Regions from separate parts of the Rhodococcus sp. AC861 genome, predicted to be linked through region 1. Evidence: predicted binding sites of a transcription regulator. Region 1 holds the regulator's gene; each other region holds the start of a gene.
The links. Region 1 encodes LexA, which represses DNA repair genes until DNA is damaged. Its sites were predicted from a motif close to CGAACANNTGTTCG; they were not measured.
Positions count from the first base shown of each region.

Region 1 (6,200 bases):
TTCCCGCTCACGTATCAGTTCGAACCCGGACGTGAGGACGACGGCGTCACCATCACCATTCCGATCGCTCTGTTGCCGCAGGTAGCGGACGTCGGATTCGACTGGCTCGTTCCCGGCATGCGCGTGGAACTCGTCACCGCCCTGATCAAGACACTCCCGAAAGAGCTGCGGCGCAACGTCGTTCCCGCTCCGGATCATGCGGCGGCGGCAGTCGCGGCGATGCGTCCCCGCACGGAGCCGTTGCTGGCTGCGCTCTCGCGTGAGCTCACCCGCATGGGCGCCGTACCGATCCGGCCGGCCGACTTCGATCCGTCCGCTCTGCCGCGACACCTGAAGATGACGTTCGTCGCCGTGGACGACTCGGGCACCCGTCTGGGCAAGGACACATCCCTGACCGCCCTGCGCGCGCGGCTGGGTTCTGCTGCCGCCGCCGCGGTAGGAGCGGCGGCGAAGGATTCCGAGCGAGCCCCCGCGACCCGGTGGACCTCCGAGACCATCGGCACACTCGAACCCACCGTGACACGGACTGTCAATGCGCAGACGGTCACCGGGTACCCGGCGTTGGTCGCGGAGAAGGGTGGCGTCGCGGTGCGGGTCCTCGGATCGGCGGCCGAACAGCGCGCGGCAATGCGGAACGGCACCCGCCGACTGCTTCTCGACGCGATCCCGGTGGCGGGCAAGAACCTCCTGACCGGCCGCTCCCCCGCGCAGCGACTGGCCCTCGGCCAGAATCCCCATGGCAGCATCGAGGCGTTCATCGACGACTGCCGCACACTCGCGGCGGACGAACTGATGATGAAGCACGGCGGACCGGTATCGAGCCCTGATGCATTCGCGGCGCTGGAGAAAGCGGTCCGGGGCGAACTGGCCGGACGAACCGCGGCGGTTCTCCGCCTCGCCGAGCCGAGCCTGGCTGCGGCTGCGCAGGTCCGACTCGCACTCGACGGAGCTCGAGGAGACGCAGCCGACGATGTCCGTCAGCAGCTGGAAGGTCTGATCTTTCCGGGGTTCGTCTTCGAGACGGGCGAGTCCCATCTGCCGCATCTTCCCCGCTACCTCCAGGGTGCGGAACGCCGACTGAGAGCTCTTCCGTCGAGCGCCACTCGGGACGCCGCGGGTATGGATGCCCTCGATCGTGTCTACGCCGACTACGACGCGCTCCTGGGTGCCGTGTCGGACTCCGTCGCCCGTAGCGATGCGGTGCGCGATATCGCGTGGATGATCGAGGAACTGCGAGTCAATCTGTTCGCTCAGACTCTGGGAACCGCGTACCCGGTGAGTGAGAAGCGTGTCCGCAAGACCATCGCGGACGTTCGGCGCGCGGCCGGACGCTAGGTTGCGGGCTCGGCTTCGGGGACGTCCAGACCGGCACGGTGCCGACGGAGATCGTCGATCTCTCGCTCGAAGTCGTCTGCACTGCTGAACGAGCGGTAGACCGACGCGAAGCGCAGGTACGCCACCTCGTCGAGGTCTCTCAGCGGGCCGAGGATGGCGAGCCCTACCTCGTTGCTGGGGATTTCCGCGGACCCTGACGCGCGCACGGTGTCCTCGACCTGCTGGGCCAGGAGCACCAACGCGTCGTTGTCCACCTGGCGACCCTGGCAGGCACGACGGACACCCTTGATGACCTTGTCGCGACTGAACGGCTCACTGACGCCGCTGCGCTTGACCACGGACAGCACAGCGGTCTCGACCGTCGTGAAGCGTCGACCGCATTCGGGGCAGGATCGGCGCCGCCGGATCGCCTGGCCTTCTTCCGCTTCGCGCGAATCGACGACGCGCGAGTCGGGGTGGCGGCAGAACGGGCAGTGCATGGGTAAGCGACCCCTCGGTAGCACGGACAACTCGGACGCCGTGTCGGCATCCGACCTGTCGAGGATACCGCCAGGAGCAGACCGCGAAGTCGCCGCGTACCCCAGCGTCGTCACCGTCCGGTGACGACGCCCGCGTCGATCTGCTGGGAGACGGACGGCTGCGTCGGCGCGTCTGCCGATCGCATGTTGGCGAGCCCCACGAGCCCCAGAGCGGACACCGCTGTGATCAGCGCCACAGCAACCATCGACGCGAATCCGTGCGACCGACGGGTGCGGTGTTCGACCTGCGACACGCCCGGCGAACGACGCCGGTAGTCCGTCGCGCCCGCGTCGGGACGGCTCGAATCCCGCGGAGCGGTCCGGCGACGAACCGGTGTGCGGCCACGGGTCTGCGTCGACGCCCCGTGCGTTCGGGCGGGCACCTGGCCCCAGTAGGACTCGTCGTCGCAGGTCCAGCGGTCGGAGACGGGAGAATCGAGATCGATGGACCGTGCGGTGTCGATGGTCAGAACGTCACTACGAGTCACTGCAACCACTCCTCGTGGATAGCCGGTGGCCTCCGCGACGCTCTCCCACCGAAGTGTTCGAACGTCGCACTCGACCACGCGTTCGAATGAACGCATGTTCGATGTATAGCAGGGCCCACCGACAAAGTGCATCGAACACGCGACACGAATCGAACAGGTGTTTGATCCGAAGGGTGTTTCGGTTTAGGTTCGACACACGCACCACGGACGTGACACCAGCATCATCTGCACCACGGAGCTGGTTGTTCCACCCGCATCCACCGATGGAGGTATCTCGATGAAGGACGACAGCTCATCCGGCTCGGCTGGAGGGCGCACGACCGCTGGCGGTTCCGCCACCACGGCCGACACCGACTCGGGTCTCACCGAACGTCAGCGGCGCGTTCTCGAGGTGATCCGTGCGTCCGTCACCGAGCGCGGGTATCCGCCCAGCATCCGCGAGATCGGCGATGCCGTCGGCCTGACGTCCACGTCGTCGGTCGCCCATCAGCTCCGCACTCTCGAGCGTAAGGGCTTCCTCCGTCGCGATCCCAACCGTCCCCGTGCAGTCGACGTGCGACTGCCCGGCGAGAACGGGCGGCCCGAGACTGCACCTGCCGTCGCGCAGGACGACATGGTCGCGTCGGACACCACCAACCACCTCGACACGTCCACGTCGAACGGTGACGACGACCGTCTACCCGTGCCGACGTTCGTTCCCGTCCTCGGCCGGATCGCCGCCGGCGGTCCGATCCTTGCCGAGCAGGCCGTGGAAGACGTCTTCCCGTTGCCACGTGAGCTCGTCGGGTCCGGCTCTCTGTTCCTGCTGCGCGTCGTCGGCGAGTCGATGATCGACGCCGCGATCTGCGACGGCGACTGGGTCGTGGTCCGCCAGCAGAACGTCGCGGACAACGGCGACATCGTTGCCGCCATGATCGACGGCGAAGCCACGGTCAAGACGTTCAAGCGCACCGGCGGCGACGTGTGGCTGCTCCCCCACAACGACCTGTTCGAACCTATTCCCGGTAACGACGCCGTGGTCCTGGGCAAGGTCGTCACGGTGATGCGCAAGCTCTGATCCACGACACACGAAAGCCGGCGCTGGATTTCCAGCGCCGGCTTCGTCGTGTTCGGTGTGGTTACAGATCCAACCCGCGACCGATGATCTCCTTCATGATCTCGGTCGTACCGCCGTAGATCGTCTGGACACGAGAGTCCATGTACGCCTTGGCGATCGGGTATTCCTTCATGTAGCCGTAGCCGCCGTGCAGCTGCAGGCACCGGTCGATGAGCTTGACCTGGTTCTCGGTGGTCCACCACTTGGCCATGGCGGCTTCCTGCACCGACAGCTCGTTCGCGTTGAGCTGCTCGATGTACTTGTCCACCATGATGCGGACGGCAGTCGTCTCGGTCGCGCACTCGGCGAGCACGAAGCGTGTGTTCTGGAACTTGCCGATCGGCTTCCCGAACGCCTTGCGGTCCTTGCAGTACTGGATCGTCATCGCCAGCGCCGACTCCATCGCGGCAGCCGCGACGACGGCGATCGACAGACGCTCCTGAGGCAGGTTCTGCATCAGGTAGATGAAGCCCATGCCCTCCTCGCCGAGCATGTTGGCGGCGGGAATGCGGACGTCGGTGAAGCTGAGCTCCGCGGTGTCCTGCGCCTTCATACCGATCTTGTCGAGGTTGCGGCCGCGCTCGAATCCGGGCATGTCGCGCTCGACGACGAACAGGCTGAAGCCCTGCGCGCCCTTCTCGGGATCGGTGCACGCCACCACGATGATGATGTCGGCATTGATGCCGTTGGTGATGAACGTCTTGGAGCCGTTGAGCACCCAGTCGTCACCGTCACGGACGGCCTTGGTCTTGATGCCCTGCAGGTCGCTACCGGTACCCGGCTCGGTCATCGCGATCGCGGTGATCAGCTCACCGGAGCAGAAGCCGGGCAGCCAGCGCTGCTTCTGCTCGTCGTTCGTCAGCTCGATGAGGTACGGAGCGACGACGTCGTTGTGCAGCGTGAACCCGATGCCGCTGTAGCCACCGGCCGTGGTCTCCTCGGTGACGATGGCGTTGTAGCGGAAGTCCTTGACCCCGCCGCCGCCGAACTCCTCCGGCACGGCCATGCCCAGGAAGCCCTGCTTACCGGCCTCGACCCACACGCCGCGGTCGACGATGTTCTGGGTCTCCCACTCGGCGTGATGCGGCGCGACATGCTGCTCGAGAAATTTCTTGTACGAGCTGCGGAAGAGGTCGTGCTCGGCCTCGAACAACGTGCGCTTCATGGTTCTCCTCGTTAGGCGTACGGCGGATCTCACTCGAGAGTAGAACCCGAGTGCACGCTGGGTCGATGACCAGTGCGAGCACGTTCGGTGACTGCGGTGCCGTCGCCGGGCGGAGTTCGGTGCGGTGAGCCGCGGTATCCGCGGCTCAGCGCACCCTGCGGCCTCAGAACTCGAGCACCCACCGGTGCCCGACGCGCTCGGCGACGACACTTCCGCTGGTCGCCGACGCGAGGACACCGTCGAGCCGGTCACCGTCCCCGATCACCCGCAGGCGCACGTCGGACCCGTAGGCGACGTCGTCGATGACGAATGCGTGCACGCGCAGAACGCCCTCCACCCGACCGGCATCCGCATGGGACAAGGCCATCTCGAGAACGTCGACACGCGCGAGCTCGCCCACCTCCGCACGGTCGAGCGCCGCACTCACCGCACCCGAGTACGCGCGCACCAAGCCACCGGCCCCCAGCTTGACGCCCCCGAACCAGCGGCTGACGACAGCCACCACATCGACGAGATCGCGGCCGGTCAGCACGCCGAGCATGGGAACGCCCGCCGTGCCACCGGGTTCACCGTCGTCCGATGCGCGCTGACGGCGGTGTTCCTGATCTGCGCCGACGACGAAGGCCCAGCAGTGGTGGCCGGCGTCGGGGAACTCTGCGGTCACCGCGGCGACCACCTCGAGCGCCGCGGACTCCGTACGGACGGCGACCACACGGGCAAGGAACCGGCTCCGCTCGATCACCGTCTCGGCGTCGACGGGTCGGGACGAGACGAGGGTGTGCGGCACGAAGGCAGCCTAGATCCGACGGTTGTGGCCGGCCTGCAGGACGAGAGGCGGCAGAATCCAGACGACGAGCGCCGCGGTCACCCACCAGTACCAACCCGGAACGGCATTCAGCGCCAGGGCTCCGACGAACAGAGCAGATCCACTGCAGCCTTGCAGCAGATCGACGTCACGGCGACGCACTGCAGGCCCGCGCAACCAGGAGATGCGCTGGTCACCGCTCTCCCGCACCGTCCGCCTCGTCGACGCAACGCCGAGAACCACGGCAACGATCAGGGCAACAGCCGCAACCGTCGCACGAGCAGCAGTGTTGGGGAGCGCGAGCGTTGAGGCGGCTGCCGAGGCAGACACCGCGAGGGCGAGCAGTGTCTTCCACGCCGGCGTCGACGGCCACTGGTCGGGCGCCACGCTGACGGGGCGCATGGGCTCCAGCGGCGGGTGACTCACCACCTCAGCGTCTCACGGACCGATCAGTCTCGTCGGCGCTCCGACAGCACGCGCAGCAGCGGGTAGGCGACGAGGATGCCGAGCGAGCCCCACACGATTCCGCCGAGTTCGACGGACCCGATGGTCAACGTCAGATCACCGACACCGGCAACCAGTGCTGCAGCCGCGACCATGAGGTTGACGGGCTTGGTGAAGTCGATGCCCGCCTCTTGCCAGATGCGCACGCCGAGAAGGCCGATCAAGCCGTACAGCACCAACGTCGCACCCCCGATGACGCCGCTGGGGACGGTGAAGATGAGGGCGCCGAACTTCGGCGAGAACGCCAGGACCAGCGCGGTGATCGCGGCAACCCAGTACGCGGCGGTCG
Region 1 covers NZ_CEEDMW010000003.1:399,286-405,485, reverse strand. Annotated here, with positions in the region: gene hrpA (ATP-dependent RNA helicase HrpA) at 1-1,335, shown strand, start outside; gene nrdR (transcriptional regulator NrdR) at 1,332-1,814, opposite strand; gene AC0IX4_RS11430 (hypothetical protein) at 1,925-2,437, opposite strand; gene lexA (transcriptional repressor LexA) at 2,619-3,398, shown strand; gene AC0IX4_RS11420 (acyl-CoA dehydrogenase family protein) at 3,460-4,602, opposite strand; gene AC0IX4_RS11415 (IMPACT family protein) at 4,766-5,389, opposite strand; gene AC0IX4_RS11410 (hypothetical protein) at 5,399-5,833, opposite strand; gene AC0IX4_RS11405 (uracil-xanthine permease family protein) at 5,857-6,200, opposite strand, start outside.

Region 2 (6,200 bases), on a different contig from region 1:
GAGCCGATGGGAACCGGCGGCGGTATCCGGAACGTCCTTCCGCGTCTGCGCGCCGACAACGTGATGGTCTTCAACGGAGACGTCCTGGGCGGCACGGATCTTCGCGGCGTGCTGGACACCCATCGCACGACCGAGGCCGACGTGACCCTGCACCTCGTCCGGGTCGGTGACCCGCGCGCGTTCGGTTGCGTCCCCACGGACGAGAACGGACGCGTCACCGCGTTCCTGGAGAAGACCCAGGATCCGCCCACCGATCAGATCAATGCCGGCTGCTACGTCTTCACGCGCGAGATCATCGAGGGCATTCCGTCCGACCGGCCCGTCTCGGTCGAGAGGGAAGTCTTCCCCGCACTTCTCGCCGACGACAAGCGCGTGTTCGGACACGTCGACGCGGCCTACTGGCGCGACATGGGTACGCCCGAGGACTTCGTCAAGGGATCCGCCGACCTCGTCCGCGGCATCGCGCCGTCGCCTGCGCTCGACGGCCCCCGAGGTGAGTCGTTGGTGCATCCGGGCGCAGGAGTGGCGCCCGGCGCACTGTTGATCGGCGGGACTGTGGTCGGCCGCGGCGCCGAGGTGGGTGCCGGGGCACGTCTGGACGGCGCCGTGCTGTTCGACGGTGCCCGCGTGGAAGCCGGGGCCGTCGTCGAACGGTCGATTCTCGGCTTCGGCGCTCGTATCGGACCACGGGCACTGGTGCGCGACGCCGTCATCGGCGACGGCGCTAACATCGGCGCCCGCTGCGAACTGCTGCGTGGTGCACGGGTGTGGCCGGGAGTCACCCTTCCCGACGGCGGCGTCCGCTTCTCGACCGACGTCTAGCGGCGTCGTTCGGCGCGAGTGATCATCTCGCGCAACACCTCTCGCTCGGCGCCTTCCTCCCCGTCAGGGAGGTCGTCGACGGGCCACCAGCGGAGATCGTTCGATTCCGCGCTGCGCACGATGTGAGCGTCGTTCGCAGCGCGGACCACGAACCGCAAGTCGAGATGACGGGTGGGTACACCCAGCGAACACGTGATCGGGTGCGTGTGGATGGACAGCAACTCGGGTTCGAGAATCAGGTCCTCGACGCCGCTCTCTTCCCGCGCTTCCCGCAACGCGGCGTCCCGCACGGTCGCGTCCTCGGGTTCGCAGTGGCCGCCCAGCTGCAGCCAACGACCGACCCGCGGGTGCAGTGTCAGGAGCACGTGGCACCCGTCCCGATCGAGAACCAGAGCCGACGCCGTGATGTGACCGGCCACGTTCTCCCGAAGGCACCCCTTCGGCGCGCTGTCGAGGAACGCGAGCATGGTGTGCCGCATGGTGTCGTCGTGGGGATCGTCGGTGTCCCACGTGCGGAGGATGTCCACGGCGGACCCGTGCAGGGTCCCGGGCGCGCTCGTTCGCTCGGTCACAGCACCACGAGCGCGGCGCCGGGTGTGGTGGAGGGGCGCGGAGCCGGCGCCGTCCGAGGATGGCCGACGGCGATCGCACCGGCCGGCTGCCACTCGTCGGGCAGTTCCAGCTGCGTCCGCACGACATCCGCGGCGAAGATCGTGGAACCGACCCAGCAACTTCCGAGGCCGCGGGCGGCGAGCGAGACCAGCAGGGCCTGGACCGATGCCCCGGCCGCGACCGTGAACATCGTCGCCTCCGCAGCGCTGCGCTCGGCATCCGGATAGTCGTGCGCGTCCTCGAGGACGACGAACGCGAGAAGTAGTTCCGGGGCATCGCGCAGAAGATCGCCCCGGGCCAGCCGAGCCGCGACGGACTCCGCACTCTTCCCGTCCCGCTCGAGATCCTCGCGCCACCGTGCCGCCATCGCGTCGAGAAGTGCCGTGCGCACCGAGGGCGTTCGCACCGCGACGTACCGCATCGGGTGTGAGTGGTGGGGTGCGGGCGCGCTGAGCGCATCGGTCACGGCCGCATCGACGGTCACGGGATCCACCGGTGCGGAATCGAAGTCGCGAACGGAGCGTCGAGCGGACACCGCGCCGATCGCGCCGCGACGCCACGCCTCCTCGGTACCGAGCCAGAACAGATCGTCCTCGCCGGGGCGGACCAGGTCACGTGCCGACGACCCGTCGTCGACCATGTCGAGTCCTCGGACCACGGCGACGGGAACGGAGCCGAGCTTCCCCTTGACCAGGTCACCGGCAGAGGCGAGTTCGTCGGCGAGAGCGACCTCGGTCACCAGCAGATCGTTGCCCTGGCTGTCGCGGCCGCCGGCGTACTTGTGCAGCACGGGCAGGCCGGCGGATCCGATGGCGTTGTCGGTCTGCCCGTTGCGCCAGGCTCGACCCATGGTGTCCGTGACGACGACGGCGACGCGGACACCGAGGGTGCGCAGGACCCCGTCGCGCAGAGCGCGCGCCGATGCGTCCGGGTCCTCGGGCAGTAGCGCGAGTTCGGAGGTGGCCACGTTGGACCCGTCGATGCCGGAGGCCGCTTGCACGATGCCGAGCTTGTTCTCCGTGATGAGCGTGCGCCCACGCTGTGCCAGGACACGGACGGCCTCCTGCTCGACCAACGTGCGCCTGAGGGCATCTCGTTCCTCGGCGTCCACCGGTGCGGACACGAGGCGTCCCTCGACCTTGGACAGGATCTTGCTGGTGACCACGAGGACGTCGCCGTCCACCAGCCACGGAGCCGCCGTGGTCAGGGCCGCGACGAGATCGTCGCCGGGGCGGAACTCGGGCAGCCCCGGGACGGGAACGATCTCGAGGGAACCGCCGGGTGCGTGATCGCCGGGTGTCGTCACAGAACACCCGCGGCGTCGAGTGCGGCCTCGACCATCTTCGCCGTCACGGACGGTTCCGTCATCAGCAGCGGCACCGCGCGGACGTCGACGCCGGGGACGTCGGCAGTGTCGGTCTCGTGGATCAACCAGGCGTCCAGGATGCCGGCCGCCGACCGTGCGCCGTAGTGCCGACCGATCGCTTCCGCGGTCGTCTCGACACCGATGACGCTGAGGCATTCGTCGGCCATTCCTCGGAGAGGTTTGCCGTCGATGACGGGGGAGAGGCCGACCACCTTGGCGGAGGTCGTGCGCAACGCCGAGCGGATTCCCGGCACGGCCAGAACGGCTCCGATGCTGACCACAGGGTTGGACGGCGCGAGAATCACGACGTCGGCCGTCTCGATGGCTTCGAGCACGCCCTCTGCCGGAGTCGCCTTGTCGGCGCCGACGTACGCGAAACTGTGAGTGGTCACAGCGGCTCGGTGACGGACCCACCATTCCTGGAAATGGACTGCCTTGTCGGTGCCGTCCTCCGGATCGGTGATGACGACGTGTGTCTCACTGCGATCGTCGGTGACCGGGATGAGGCGGACACCCGGCGACCACCGGTCGCATAGTGCTTCGACCACGGCCGACAACGGGTACCCGGTGCGGAGCATGCGAGTACGGATGAGGTGGGTCGCGATGTCGCGGTCGCCCAGTCCGAACCAGTCGGGCTGAGCTCCGTACGCGGCGAGTTCCTCCTTGACACTCCAGGTCTCGTTGCGACGACCCCACCCGCGGTCGGTATCGATGCCGTCGCCGAGGGTGTACATGCAGGTGTCGAGATCCGGTGTGATGCGAAGGCCGTGCATCCACACGTCGTCTCCGACGTTGACCACCGCCGTCACGTCGCCGTCGTCGCCGAGAAATGCCCGTACGCCCTGGAGGAATCGTGCGCCGCCGACGCCGCCCACCACCACAGTCACCTTCATGGTTCTCGAGCCTAGGCTGTGGCGACCGCCGGGGATTTCGCCGGGCGTGGCCTCGCCGGGCCCGGCACGGTGCATCCGACGCGAAACACCGTACGCACGTCGCCTTCCGGGAGAACGGGGAATCGGATGGTATTGCAGAAAGTCCCGTCCGCTTGACCGCGACACACCGCGGCGTGTCTAATCACAGTCATGTCATTACCGGTTCGGACGGCGGAATCGCTTGCAGCGAACCATCGTTCGAACACGTGTTCCCATGGTGACGGCGGGGTCCTCGATCCTCGTTCCGTCCGGGTGTCACGGCGACTCGCTCTTCGATCCGGCTTCACGGTCGATCATCGACACAAATGACCGACAACAACTGCGCTCGAACAGGTGAGGAGGCGGAAGTGATGCCTGAACAACACCAGGACTTCGGTCGTGAGGATTCCGTCGTCGACCGTCTCGAGGTCCACGACCCCGAGAATGCCGACGCCGACTACGAGACCATCGAGCCGATCGAGGGTCCCGACCGCGAGGTCGACCCTCCGCTCACCAGCCTCGGGATGCCCGCTCCCGCACAGCATCTCAGCCTGGTGCTCGACGATGCGGACTCCCTCGAGGAGCAGTGGCAGGAACGCGCACTGTGCGCTCAGACGGATCCGGAGGCGTTCTTCCCCGAGAAGGGCGGCTCCACCCGCGAGGCCAAGCGGATCTGCCTCGGCTGCGAGGTCAAGGACGACTGCCTCGACTACGCACTGGCCCACGACGAGCGCTTCGGCATCTGGGGCGGCCTGTCCGAGCGCGAGCGTCGGCGCCTCAAGCGCGGCATCATCTGAGCCGCTCGCTCAGCTTTCCTCGGGGTCGGGATCCACGACCTCGGGGGTGACGCCGAGGTAGGTCGCTACCTGCTCCACGAGCACGTCGTGTACCAGATCCGTCAGCTCCAGCGACGTATGTGCCCGTCGCTCCAACGGGCGCCGGAACAGAACGATTCTCGCCCGTGTCGTCGCCCCCCGCGTGTCCACTCCCGCGGGGACGAGTCGCGACAGCGGCACCGGTCCTTCGGCCACGACCTCCGGCGGCCAGTTCACCGATTCCGGGTCGACGGCTCGGATCTTCGGCACGTCGTCGACAGCGATGTCGAGTTTCACCAGGCGGTCGTGCCACTTCCGATCGATCTCGGCGAACGCATCGAGTACAGCGGCGTCGAACTTCTCCGCACGCGACTTGCGGGCAGGGACCGACTCGGGGAGAAGGGTTCCGCGCATGCCCCGTCCGCGTCGTGCCGCGGACCGCGACGTCGACGGGCGGCTGGGCCTACCGTTGCGGGACGAGGCTGATCCGGTGGACGTCACGGCGATCATGGTACGGCCGGGCGTGACGGAAGCATCAGTGGCGTGTCGGCGCAACCGACCGATCGCCGGGCGCTAAGGTTCGGTGTGTGAGAGCTGTGCGGGGATGCTGCCGACCGGGATGTAACAGACCGGCCGTTGCGACGTTGACGTACGTCTACTCCGATTCCACGGCCGTCGTCGGCCCCCTCGCCACAGTGGAGGAACCCCACTCGTGGGACCTGTGCGAGGTACACGGAGTGTCCACCACTGCCCCCAAGGGGTGGGAAATGGTGCGCTACGAAGGTGGATTCTCTCCCTCGAGTCCCGACGACGACGATCTGACGGCTCTCGCCGAAGCTGTTCGAGAAGCCGGTTCACGACGGCGTCCGGCCACGCTGCCGACGCGACGCGGAGCGGTTGCCGACTCCGCGCCCGGTTCCGACCTCCCCTCTGCACCGACTGCACGTACCGGTCGCCGAGGGCACCTGCGCGTTCTGCCCGATCCGCAGAACTGACTCTCGCGACGGGTACGGACGACACCTCGCGAGAGAGCCTGTGGCACTAGGCTCCAACGAGGCGACGACAGTTCTGCCGTCGTCCAATCCGTCCGGTACGTCCGAAGTTGCAGGAGTGTGTAGTGGCCAGACCAGCTGACCTGGTTCACAGCGTCATCAAGGCGTACGACGTCCGTGGTGTCGTCGGTGAACAGATCGACGAGGCGTTCGTCTCCGATGTCGGCGCTGCATTCGCGCGACTGATCCGTGAGGAAGGGGTGTCCGGGCGCGTCGTCGTCGGACACGACATGCGTGACTCGTCGCCGACGCTGTCGGCCGCATTCGCTCAGGGTGTCTGCGCACAGGGTCTCGACGTCGTCCTCATCGGTCTGGCCTCCACGGACCAGCTGTACTACGCATCGGGAATCATGGACTGCCCCGGCGCTATGTTCACGGCGAGCCACAACCCCGCGAAGTACAACGGGATCAAGTTCTGCCGCGCCGGCGCGAAGCCGGTCGGACAGGATTCCGGTCTGGCGACCATCTCCGAGGGCGTGGTGCACGGTGTGCCGTCCTACGACGGTGACATCGGATCGGTCACCGAGCAGGACGTCCTCGAGGATTACGCGACCTTCGTGCGCGAACTCGTCGACATCTCCGGAATCCGCTCACTGTCGGTGGCCGTCGATGCGGGCAACGG
Region 2 covers NZ_CEEDMW010000005.1:191,500-197,699, reverse strand. Annotated here, with positions in the region: gene manB (mannose-1-phosphate guanylyltransferase) at 1-822, shown strand, start outside; gene AC0IX4_RS17165 (NUDIX hydrolase) at 819-1,394, opposite strand; gene AC0IX4_RS17160 (coenzyme F420-0:L-glutamate ligase) at 1,391-2,740, opposite strand; gene cofD (2-phospho-L-lactate transferase) at 2,737-3,693, opposite strand; gene AC0IX4_RS17150 (WhiB family transcriptional regulator) at 4,236-4,508, shown strand; gene AC0IX4_RS17145 (metallopeptidase family protein) at 4,518-4,940, opposite strand; gene AC0IX4_RS17140 (DUF3499 domain-containing protein) at 5,114-5,521, shown strand; gene AC0IX4_RS17135 (phosphomannomutase/phosphoglucomutase) at 5,644-6,200, shown strand, end outside.
Region 2: cofD (2-phospho-L-lactate transferase) is a predicted target of LexA. The motif match lies at 3,932-3,945, and genes of this name have one in related genera.

Region 3 (6,200 bases), on a different contig from region 1:
GCGGTGGGTGACCGCGCCGGCCACGAGCACCCGGTCACCGTCCGCGACGGCCATCAAACCGTCGGCGGGGACGACGTCCATCTCGTCGAGCCGCTCGCGCAGGAACTGGGTCGGGTAGCTGTCGGGAGAGACTCCGGTGGCCCAGATGTCCGCGGCGGCCAACTCCCACGCGCTCATGCCCGGCAGCGACGGAGCCCTGGTGGACGCACCGAGCGCCGGGAGTCGGTCGGGCCGTTCGGCTGCGGCGGCGCCTGCGGCCCACAGCGCTTCCCGACGCGTGACGCCGAAGCAGGCCAACGCACCGGCGGTGGCCAGTGACTCCGCTTGCGTGACGGTCAGTTCCACACGTCCGGTGAGATCGAGCAGAGACGTGAACTGCCCGCCGGACTCCCGCGCCGCCACGATCTTCTCGGCCAACGCCGTCCCGATGGACCGCACGTCGGACAGCCCGAGGCGCACCTCGGTGCCGTCGTTCTCGACCGTGGCATGGGCGAGACTGGCACGCACGTCGGGCCCGTGCACCAGGACACCGTGCCGTCGAGCGTCGGCCACCAACGATTGCGGCGAGTAGAAACCCATCGGCTGAGCGCGGAGCAGCCCGGCACAGAACGCGGCCGGGTGATGCAGCTTGAACCACGACGAGTAGAAGACCAGCGACGCGAAGCTCTGCGAATGACTCTCGGGGAAGCCGAAATTGGCGAAGGCGTAGAGCTTGTCGAAGATGCGGTCGGCCTTGGCGCCGGTGATGCCGTGCAGGTCGCGCATCCCGTCGTAGAAGCGTTGCCGCATGCGGTCCATCTTCTCCGGACTGCGCTTGGACCCCATGGCCCGACGCAGTTGGTCCGCCTCGGTGGCCGAGAACCCCGCGACGTCGACGGCCATCTGCATCAACTGCTCCTGGAACAGCGGAACACCCAGTGTGCGTTCGAGAGCACGTTCGAGCGACGGGTGGTCGAACGTCACGGGCTCGAGTCCGTTGCGTCGACGGACGTAGGGATGCACCGAATGTCCTTGGATGGGTCCGGGTCTGATGAGGGCGACCTCGACGACGAGGTCGTAGAACTCCCGCGGTTTCAGTCGCGGGAGCGTCGCCATCTGAGCACGTGACTCCACCTGGAAGACGCCGACCGAATCCGCGCGCTGCAGCATCTCGTAGACCGCGGCCTCGCCGAGGTCGAGTTCGGCGAGGTCGACGTGCAGTCCCTTGTGCTCCTTCACCAGGTCGATCATGTAGTGCAGCGCCGAGAGCATACCGAGTCCCAGCATGTCGAACTTCACGAGTCCCACTGCGGCACAGTCGTCCTTGTCCCACTGCAGCACGGTGCGGTTCTCCATGCGCGCCCACTCGACGGGGCACACGTCGGCGATCGGCCGATCGCAGATCACCATGCCGCCGGAGTGGATGCCGAGATGCCGTGGGAAGTTCTCGATCTGCGCGGCGAGTTCGAGCACCGGGAGCGGGATGGTGGTCTCGCGGGCCTCGGCGGACAGGTCGCGGCCCGGCACGCCGGACCAGCGGGTGATCTGCTTGCTCCACGCGTCCTGCTGCCCTTGCGATGCACCCAGCGCTCGGGCCATGTCCCGCACGGAGGACTTGCCGCGATAGGTGATCACGTTGGCCACCTGCGCCGCGTACCCGCGCCCGTACTTGGCGTAGACGTGCTGGATGGCTTCTTCACGACGGTCGGACTCGATGTCCACGTCGATGTCGGGTGGGCCGTCGCGCTCGACGGAGAGGAAACGTTCGAACAGCAACCCGTTGCGCACGGGGTCGACGTTGGTGATGCCGATGGCGTAGCAGACCGCCGAGTTGGCCGCGGATCCTCGGCCCTGACACAGAATGTCGGCGCGTTTGCAGAAGTCGACGATGTCGTGGACCACCAGGAAGTAGCCGGGGAAGTCGAGTTCGGTGATGACGGTGAGTTCGCGGTCGATCTGGGCGTAGGCCGCTGGTTCGTCCTCGCGTCGACCGTAGCGACGCTCGGCACCGCGCATCGTCAACTCGTGGAGCCACGTGATCTCGGTGTGGCCCTCCGGTACGTCGAACGGCGGCAGCTGCGGCGCGATGAGGTGCAGGTCGAATGCGCACTCCTCCCCCAGTGCCGCGGCATGGGACACGGCGGTGGGATACGCCGAGAACAGCTGCGCCATTTCTGCGCCGGAGCGCAGGTGCGTCCCACCCAGCGGCGGAAGCCAACCCGACGCGTCGTCGAGACTGCGGCGCGAGCGCACCGCCGCCATCGCCATGGCCAGTCGCCGACGGCCGGGCCGCGCGAAGTGCGCCGACGTGGTGGCGATGACGGGCAGCGACAACCGCTGGGCCAGTTCCGCGAGGACGTCGTTGCGGTCGTCGTCCTCCGCGATTCCCTGACGGGTCAGCTCCACCGTGACCCGATCCCGACCGAACCTGTCGACGAGTTCCCGTAGCGCCTGCTCTGCCGCCGCCGGCCCGCTCTCGGCCAGCGCACGCCGCACACTGCCCTTGCGGCACCCGGTCAGGATCTGCCAGTGCCCGCCCGCTGCGTCGGCAAGCGCATCGATGTCGTAGCGCGGACGCCCCTTCTCGCCCCCGGCGAGATGCGCGGTGGCGATCTCCCGGGAGAGCCGTCGGTAGCCTTCCTGCCCGCGAGCGAGAACCAGAAGATGAGTTCCGTCCGGATCGGCTGCGCCGGTGCGTGATTCGGTCGGCAAACCCGTTTCCCCCAGGGAGAGCTCGGAGCCGAACACCGTCTTCATGTCCAGCTCGCGCGCCGCTTCGGCGAAGCGCACGACGCCGTACATGCCGTCGTGGTCGGTCAGCGCGATGGCGTCGAGACCCAGCCGGACGGCCTCCTCGACCATCTCCTCCGGCTGGGAAGCTCCGTCGAGAAAGCTGAACGACGAATGCGCGTGCAACTCGGCGTAGGGGACGGTGTTCTGTGGGCGCACCACCGCGCCCTCGTACGGATCCCGCTTCCGCGACCAGGCCGGACTGTCACCGCCGTCGCCCGCGGCCAGCGGATCGATGACACGGGGCTTTCCCGAGAGCAGCCGCTCCATCTCGGTCCAGCTGGGCGGTCCGTCGTTCCATCCCATGACGCACCCTCATTCGTTCGAACGTATGTTCCCATTGGACCACCACGTCCGCCCCGGCGGCAAGTCGACGAAACCGTGGTCCGGCCCGGAACCGCACCCTCACGGGGACGTCCGGTACGAAAGGTGCCGAATGGTCCGCTTCCGTTGCACACTTACCGCGGAAGCGACCATCGACGATGACAAGGACATGCCGTGCGAATGCTCACCCGCACCATTCTCGCCGCAGCAGCCGTGATCCCTCTGGCCCTCGCCACTCCCGGTCTCGCAGCCGCGGCGGAACCCACCGACGTCACGTACGCGTTCGCTGTCGACGGCACGTCCGTCACCGACACCATCACCTCCGCTGCAGACGGCACCCTCAGCTGCGCCACGTCGTTGGCACCCGCACCGGGCGGTGTTCTGCCGCCCCTGGAGGACATTCTCGGACCCGGTCAGACCCTCTACGACAGCGGCGACATCGAACCCGGCACGTCGACCCAGACGGTGTCCGACGCGCCTCCCGGCTCGTACGTCGTGCTGGCCACCTGCGCGCTCCGCGACGGCGACACGACCGAGGCGATGTGGGTGTCCGACTACCCCGGCTTCGCGGAGTACATGGCCACGGTGTTGCCCTGGACCGTGTACACGGTCCAGCAGGCGTCGACGGTGATCACGGTGCCGGAGGCAGCACCGGAACCGGCTTTCCCGTCGCTCGACGACCTTGCGGAGGCCTTCGGCAGCTGACCGTTCTCCGGGTTTGAGAACCGGACTAATCGGGCAATTAGCTGCGATGTTCCCCACCGCTTCTCCGACGCCCACCGACGACCATGCGCCTACAGCCACCGTCTTCGCGCCGTCCCCGCTGCTGACCATCACCGTGGACACAGCCCCCAACGGCGACCAGGAACTGCACATCCACGCCGGTGGCCAGGGACATTGGATCGCCCGCATGGCCACCAACCTCGGCATGGACGTGACGCTCACGGGCGCGTTCGGTGGCGAGAGCGGTGGAGTGCTGCGCGACCTGATCCACCGCGAGGGCATCACCGTGCGGGCCATCGACATCGGCCACGAGTCCGGTTCCTACATCCATGATCGACGCGACGGTGAGCGCACCGAGGTCGCGACCGTCGATCCCCCGCACCTGCCACGGCACGCTCTCGACGACCTGTACGGCATCACGCTCGAGTGCGGCGCGTCGTCCGACATCGTCCTGCTCGGTGGACCGCACACCGAATCCGTCGTCCCTGCCGACTTCTACCGTCGACTCGCCTCGGATTTCCGGTCACTGGGCAAGCCCGTCGTGGCCGATCTGTCCGGCCCCACGATGACGGCAGCGCTGCAGGGTGGCCTCACCGTGCTGAAGATGAGCCACGAGGACCTGATCGAGGACGGCCGCGCCGACTCCGACGACCCGGATGCCCTGATCGACGCGATGCGGGCACTGCACGACGAGGGCGCCGACACCGTCGTCCTGTCCCGAGCCGCCGATCCGGCGCTCGCGCTGGTCGACGGAGTCGTCCTCGAAGTGGTGACACCGGGCCTCGAGCAGACCGATCACCACGGCGCCGGCGACTCGATGAGCGCCGGCATCGCCACCGCACTGGCCCGCGGGAAGTCGATGGAGGAAGCGCTGCGGCTGGGCGGTGCAGCGGGAACGGCGAACGTGACCCGCAAGGGATTGGGTACAGGACAGCTGGGGCTGGTCGAGACTCTCACCGCCGCGGTGGACGTCAGACCCTTCCGGCCCTGATTACTCACCGCAGGAGGACATCGACGTGCTCGCACTCATCACCAACGACGACGGCATCGACAGCCACGGCATCGCGGTACTCGCCCGGGTGGCCGTCGACGCCGGACTCAACGTCGTGGTCGCCGCACCTCACGAGGAACGCAGCGGCGCCAGTGCCTCGCTGTCGGCGCTGCAGAATCGTGACCAGCTCGTCTTCTCGCGTGCCGCCGTCGCCGATCTCGATGTCGACGCCTACGCGGTGCAGGCGTCGCCGGCCATGGTCGCCTTCGTGGCGACGCGCGGCGCCTTCGGTCCGCGCCCCGATGTCGTGTTGTCCGGCATCAACCACGGACCCAACACCGGGTCGGCCGTCCTGCATTCGGGAACCGTCGGCGCCGCTCTGACGGCGCTCACCCACGGCGTTCCGTCGATGGCCTTCTCACTGGCGGGCCTGGACACCGCTTCGCTCGCAGCGCCGCCGGACATCCACGACAGGGTGGCGCACGAGGCGAGGACCGACGTGACGACGTGGGACACCGCGCGGCTGGTGGCGCGGCAGACACTCGAGTGGTTCCTGGAGCATCGGTCCTCCGAGTGGGTGCTCAACGTCAACATCCCGCCGGTCCCCCCGTCGGACCTCCGCGGCGTCCGGTCGGCAGAGCTCGCCGCCTTCGGCGCGGTCCAGGCCGAGATCGGTGAGAAGGACGACGAATTCGTGACCGTGCGTTTCGACGCCATCGCGGCAGCCGACGACGACGAGAGCGACGCCGGCCTGGTCGCGCGGGGGTGGGCGACGGTCACGGCGCTACGCCCGCCGTCTGCAGTCGAGGTGGACACCACGTCCCTCACGCAGGCTCGGTGAGTCCAGGACCACACGCCGGTCGAGCGCTCCCACAGAGTTTCCTCGAGAACAGTCACTAGGGTTTGTCTGACGTCGACGACCGATCGGCACGACCACATAGGGGATTTTCTGTGACTCGCTGGGCTTCGTTCGTGGTGTCGCGGGCACGGTGGGTCCTGACCGCCGCGATCGTCATCGTTCTGGCAGGCGCCACGTGGGGACTCGGGGTCTTCGGCAGCCTCAGCCAGGGCGGATACGAGGATCCCGGCAGCGAGGCCGTGCAGGTCGCCCGACAGATCCAGGGCCTGGGAACCGCCGCCCCGGACATCATCGTCATCTACTCCGCGCCCGACGGCCGCACGCTCGACGACATCGGCGCGGACGTCACGCCGGTGCTCGACGCGTTCCGGGCGGAGGTGGGTCCGAACGACATCACCTCCTACTGGACGGCCGGACCGGTGCAGAAGCCGTTCCTGGAGAGCAAGGACGGCACGAAGGGACTCGCGACCGTCACCCTCGGCGACGCCAGCGGCATCACCGTCGCGTCGTTCTCGGAGTTGCTCCCCAAGCTGG
Region 3 covers NZ_CEEDMW010000005.1:349,017-355,216, forward strand. Annotated here, with positions in the region: gene AC0IX4_RS17845 (error-prone DNA polymerase) at 1-3,075, opposite strand, end outside; gene AC0IX4_RS17850 (hypothetical protein) at 3,274-3,798, shown strand; gene AC0IX4_RS17855 (1-phosphofructokinase family hexose kinase) at 3,845-4,807, shown strand; gene surE (5'/3'-nucleotidase SurE) at 4,833-5,648, shown strand; gene AC0IX4_RS17865 (MMPL family transporter) at 5,759-6,200, shown strand, end outside.
Region 3: AC0IX4_RS17845 (error-prone DNA polymerase) is a predicted target of LexA. The motif match lies at 3,094-3,107, and genes of this name have one in related genera.